DNA from 2 places in the Ruoffia tabacinasalis genome. Region 2 is predicted to be linked to the other one. Evidence: predicted binding sites of a transcription regulator. Region 2 holds the regulator's gene; the other holds the start of a gene.

The links. The regulator Rex, encoded in region 2, represses fermentation and respiration genes when NADH is low (regulators of the CRP and FNR family bind a similar motif). The targets are predictions, from matches to a motif close to TTGTGAANTANTTCACAA.
Region 1: pflB (formate C-acetyltransferase) is a predicted target of Rex. The motif match lies at 1,483-1,500, and genes of this name have one in related genera.

What each region holds. Positions count from the first base shown of each region.
Region 1 covers NZ_JBHSHQ010000066.1:6,670-9,887, reverse strand. The annotation lists gene pflB (formate C-acetyltransferase) at 1-1,443, opposite strand, end outside; gene ACFO5Y_RS10625 (metal-sulfur cluster assembly factor) at 1,618-1,977, opposite strand; gene ACFO5Y_RS10620 (DUF1858 domain-containing protein) at 2,124-2,366, shown strand; gene ACFO5Y_RS10615 (DUF438 domain-containing protein) at 2,359-3,218, shown strand, end outside.
Region 2 covers NZ_JBHSHQ010000055.1:19,515-22,732, reverse strand. The annotation lists gene ACFO5Y_RS09245 (nuclease-related domain-containing protein) at 1-825, shown strand, start outside; gene ACFO5Y_RS09240 (redox-sensing transcriptional repressor Rex) at 1,240-1,902, shown strand; gene ACFO5Y_RS09235 (co-chaperone GroES) at 2,059-2,325, shown strand; gene groL (chaperonin GroEL) at 2,353-3,218, shown strand, end outside.

The DNA of each region.
Region 1 (3,218 bases), on a different contig from region 2:
TAACATGTCATCATAACGTTCCATCACTTCATCATATTCTAAGTATTCTGAAGTAATTGCTTGGTAACTTGGTCCAACTTGTGCTTTCGTCATTTCGTCGACACCACCGTTGATTGCATATAATAATGCTTTTGCTAAGTTCGCGCGCGCACCGAAGAATTGCATTTGTTTACCAACTTCCATCGCTGACACACAACATGCGATGGCATAGTCATCACCGTAAATTGGACGCATAATGTCGTCATTTTCATATTGAATAGCTGATGTGTCAATAGACATCTTCGCAACAAATCGTTTGAAATGAGTTGGTAAGCTTGGTGACCATAGCACTGTTAAGTTTGGTTCTGGTGCTGGTCCTAAGTTTGATAATGTATGTAAGAATCTAAATGAGTTTTTAGTTACTAGTGGACGTCCATCAATCCCAACCCCTCCGATTGATTCAGTTACCCAAGTTGGATCTCCTGAGAATAATTGGTTGTAATCAGGTGTACGTGAGAATTTAACTAGACGTAATTTCATAACGAAATGGTCAACTAATTCTTGCGCATCTTTTTCTGAAAGCACACCTGTAGCAAGATCACGTTCAATATAGATATCTAGGAATGTAGATGTACGACCTAATGACATTGCTGCCCCATTTTGATCTTTAATTGCCGCTAAGTATCCTAAGTATAACCATTGGAATGCTTCTTGCGCTGTTTCAGCTGGACGAGTTAAATCAAAGCCGTAAATATTACCTAATTCAATTAAATCTTGTAAGGCACGGTATTGTTCACTAACTTCTTCACGTAGACGCATAACTTCTTCGTTCATTTGTCCGTTACCAATATTTGCGAAGTCTTTTTGTTTCTCTTCCATTAAACGGTTTACTCCGTATAATGCAACACGACGGTAATCTCCGATAATACGTCCACGACCGTAAGCATCTGGAAGTCCTGTAATTACTCCTGAACGACGAGCAGCACGCATCTCAGGTGTGTATACATCAAATACACCTTGGTTATGAGTTTTCCGGTACTCTGTAAAGATATGTTCAATTTCTGGATCAATCTTATATCCATAAGCTTCTGCTGATTGAACAGACATACGGATTCCACCGAATGGTTGTAAACTACGTTTGAAAGGTTTGTCAGTTTGAACACCTACTACTTTTTCAATGTCTTTGTTTAAGTAGCCCGCATCGTGTGAAGTAATTGTTGATACAACTTTTGTATCCATATCAAGAACGCCACCAGCATCACGTTCTGCTTTAGTTAATTCCATTACTTGATCCCACAATTCGAAAGTCTCAATCGTTGCACCTTCCAAGAATGAATCATCGCCTTCATATAAAGTATAATTCTCTTGAATAAAATCTCTAACATCAATTGACTCTTGCCATTTAGTCCCTGTAAAACCTTCCCAAGGATTAACATTCATTTTTTCGTTTTCTAATTTTTCCATGGTATCCCCTCTATTTAAATTCGAAGCAAACATTTTTACTTGTGAATCATTACACATATATGATAAACTATTTTTATATCCAAATCAATAGGTTATAACAATTATTTATCTAAAATTTAAGTTAATGAACAAAAAAAGCCCTGTCGTTAAACAGGACTTGCGAAATAAGTAAATTTAATTCGGAATAAAGTCACTCGGAATACCTAAAGCAATGCGAGCGAAACGTGAGATGCGAGATAAATCCCAATGTGGTTCAAAGACAACTTTAATATCGATTTCAGTAATCTTGTCAAAGTTAGCTAATTGGTATCTAACATCACTATCAATGAAGTCTGCTAAAGGACAACCGGCAGTTGTTAAAGTCATTATGACTTCAACCTTCCCTGCTTCATCCATATCTACTTCATATATTAGGCCTAAGTTCGCAATATCTATGCCTAATTCTGGATCGATGACTCCTGTTAATTGCTCTAGTAATTCTTTTTCGTACTTTAAAGCTTCGTTTTTGAATAGAATACCAAATTCTTCATTCATAAAAGACGTTCCTTTCGTTTAAATAATATATTTATTTTATTCATATTGCTTATGAACTTTTTGTTCGCTAGAATTATGTAATATAGTACGTTTAGTTTATACATAAATAGAATTAATATCAATCGAATTTTATAAGGAGTAAGAAAATGGAAAATCAAGTAGACCTTAATAGACCTGTGAAACAAGTCCTTGATTCACACCCTGAACTTCTCGACATACTTGTCGATTTAGGCTTTAAACCTTTAGCTAATCCAGCCATGAGACAATCGGCTGGAAAAGTTGTCACATTAAAACAAGGCTGCAAATTAATCAACTTACCATTAGAACAATTAATAAATGAACTACAATGGAACGGCTATACTGTCATCGGAGGTGACGTGAATGAGTAATAATACAGATAATCGCATAGATATATTAGAAGGTATTCTTCTTAAATTGCATCATGGAGCAGATCCTGACTCAGTTCAGGATGAGTTTAATGAGCATTTCACGGGTGTGAGTGCCATTGAAATCTCCATGATGGAACATCAATTAATGTATGGTGATAGTGTGATTACCTTTCAAGATGTTCTAAAGCTATGTAATGTTCACGCGAATCTGTTCAAAGGTGCGATTGAAGATGGTAAAGCGCCAGATGCTGACCAACCCGGACACCCAGTGACTGTATTCAAAGAAGAGAATATGGCCTTACGCTCTGCCCTACTTCGAATTAACAATATACTAGATACCTTTGAAGATATGCCGGTTGAAGAATTAACTGAGGGTATGATTAAAGGACTTAAACGTCAATATGATATCATCGGGCAGTTTGATAACCACTACAAACGTAAAGAACATTTATTCTTTTCGGTCATGGAAAGTTACGGCCATGATGCCCCACCAAAAGTTATGTGGGCAAAAGATGATGAGATTCGTGACTTATTCAAACGCGCATACAAAGCCATGGTAAAATTCCCAGATATTAAGTTTTCAAAAGTAAGAGACACTTATGAGGCTTTTCAATTTGAATTCAATGAAATGATTTTTAAAGAAGAAGCCATATTAATTAATATCTTACTGGAGAGTTTCAATCAATTGGATTGGTACAACATCGCCCAGCAAAGTGATAATTACGGCTATGCGATTATTCGTCCACGCGAAACTTGGGAACCAGAAAACCTGGCAGACTTACTCGAAGAAGATACGAAAAAAGCTGAAGAATTAACAATTCAAGAAGTACCTACACCAACTAAGTCAGTTCA
Region 2 (3,218 bases):
AACAAAATGCTACTACTGACCGATCTAGCCTTTGAAATGCGTTACGGCGAAACCCAAATTGACGCACTACTTATTTCAAATAACGCAATTCGCATGTTTGAAGTGAAAAATTTATTAAGCCAATATCAGTACCACGACGGCGTTTGGACCACTAATGGGTGGAAGTTATCCAGAGACTACTTTACCCAAATGAAACGAGCGGGAGAAATTCTTGAAGCACTTTTAGATGAAATGGGCATTCGGACTGAAGTCGAAACAAAATTAGTTTTCATTCAAGAAGAAGACACCGTCCAAATCTCAGATTCACGCGCCGAAGGCTTGTATTTAAAGCGGTGGCAAATCAATAAGTATTTTAAAGAATTGGAAAAAGAAACCTACGGAGCAAAATGGCGCCCCGAAGAAGTGGCGGTAAAATTAATGAAGCGAGCGAGCCGCCGGAAATTCCCAAAAGTGCGCCCAGTAGATGTTGACAAAACGCAGATCTACCGAGGAATTGTGTGCTGCGGGTGCGGTGGTCACAAGATCGATGTTGGAACCGAAAGATATCACGTTGTCTGCCGGTCATGTGGCTACCGCGAGTCAAAAGAAAAAGCAGTGTTGCGAACCCTATGCGACTTAGCAATCCTAGACTATGACCAGCCGCTGACTCGAAGAACCCTAAATTATTACCAAGATACGAAAGGCATTCATAATACAATCCGACACGTCCTAAAGAAATATTTCAAAGTACATAGCCGCGGCCGGACCGCTGACTATATTAACCCAATGAAGCGGATGGAAGACGCATTTGATGATCTAAAATTCCGATTCCGGGATATTCCGTGATAAACGAGCACTCGAAAAAAATTCGAGTGCTCGATTCCGGCTAAACAAGCACTCGAAATGAATTCGAGTGCTCGATTCGGGCTAAACGATCATTCAAAAATAATTCGAGTGCTCGATTCGGACTAAACAATCATTCGAAAAAAATTCGAGTGCTCGTTTCCGACAAAAATCACCAATTTTCACAAACAATCATCACCATATTCGAATTTAATTACTATTTTGCATAATATTTCACATAAAAAGCTTTATTCTCACTATAAAATATATTAGAATATAAAAGTTAGGCTAAATAGGCTCAGAATTCACAATAATTGTAAACCCTCGAAGGTTACATTTGGACAAAGTTTGTGAAGGAGTGCTATAATGAGCATGACTTAAAAATTAGATATAGATAAACCTAGGAGGAGGCAATTTATGGCAAAAGAAATACCAAAAGCGACTGCCTTGAGATTACCCATCTATCATAGGTATTTACGATTCTTGCAACATGCAGGGAAAAAGCGCATTTCTTCAACGGAATTAAGTGAAGCTGTAAAAGTAGATAGTGCGACCATTCGTCGTGACTTTTCATACTTCGGGGCATTGGGGAAACGTGGTTACGGTTACGATGTGGATCACTTATTAGACTTTTTCTCGCGTATTTTGAATCAAGATCGCTTAACGTCGGTTGGACTGGTGGGTGTAGGTAATTTGGGGAATGCACTGATTAACTACAATTTCCGGAAGAATAGCAATATTCGAATTGGAGCCGCGTTTGATGTAAATACTGACATAATTGGAACAATTCAACGTGGTGTCCCAGTTTATTCAATGGATGAATTGGAAGAGCAAATCCAACAACAACAAATTGAAATTATTATTTTATCAGTCCCACAAGACGTCGCAGGAGATATCGTGAACCGAATTATCGAGGCGGGAGTGAAAGGAATCATGAACTTCACGCCACTTAGATTTGATGTACCACGCAACGTTCGTGTTCAAAATGTGGACCTGACAAATGAACTACAGACACTCATTTACTTCATTGATAGTAATATGGATGATGCAGAGGACTTCTCTGATTTTGAAAATAAATAATTGTAAAGCATGCCAAAAGGTGTGCTTTTTTTTTCGAAAAAAATAATTCAATGACTTGATTTTTTGACCAATTTAGACTATTATAAGATTAAACCATTAGCACTCAAATAAAACGAGTGCTAAATATAAAAATAAAAATCATTTGGAGGGTATAATATGATTAAACCTTTAGGAAAACGTGTTGTTATCAAAGTGGCAGAAACAGAAGAAACGACAGCAAGTGGTTTCGTATTACCAAGTTCAGCTAAAGAAAAAGAACAATACGGTGAAATTGTGGCAATTGGACCAGAAATTGAAGAAAAAGATGGCGTTAAAGTTGGCGACACAGTGTTCTTCAAGAATTATTCTGGAACAGAAGTTGAACATGGCGATGAGTCATTGTTGATTATTGAACACAAAGATTTATTAGCAGTCTTAGCATAATATCGAATTTAAAGGAGAGAATATTATATGGCAAAAGATTTAAGATTTTCAGAAGATGCACGTGCAGCTCTACTACGTGGAGTTGATATCTTAGCAGATACAGTTAAAGTAACATTAGGGCCAAAAGGGCGTAATGTCGTATTAGATCAACAATTTGGATCACCAACAATTACAAATGATGGTGTAACGATCGCTCGCGAGATCGAATTGGAAGATCGCTTCGAGAATATGGGTGCACAGTTAGTCATGGAAGTAGCTTCTAAAACGAATGATATTGCAGGTGACGGAACAACGACTGCAACATTATTAACCCAAGCGATTGCACGTGAAGGAATGAAAAACGTGACGGCTGGTGCGAATCCAGTAGGTGTTCGTCGTGGTATTGAGATGGCGACACGCGCGGCTGTAGAAGCTTTACAATCATTATCTCAACCCGTTTCTTCAAAAGAATCGATTGCACAAGTTGCATCGGTATCTTCAGGAGATGAAAAAGTAGGGGAATTAATCGCTGACGCTATGGAAAAAGTAGGTCAAGATGGCGTTATTACCATCGAAGATTCACAATCGATTGAAACTGAATTATCAGTTGTTGAAGGGATGCAATTTGACCGTGGTTACTTATCACAATACATGGTCACAGATAACGAGAAAATGATCGCGGATCTTGAGAATCCATATGTATTAATTACAGACCGTAAAATTACAAACATCCAAGATGTACTACCTTTACTAGAAAGCGTAATGCAAACAAGTCGTCCGTTATTAATTATTGCGGAAGATATTGAAGGAGAAGCATTACCAACACTTGTATTAAACAAATTACGCGGAACATTAAATGTGGTTGCTGTTAAAGCACCTGGTTTTGGTGACCGTCGTAAAGCAATGTTAGAAGA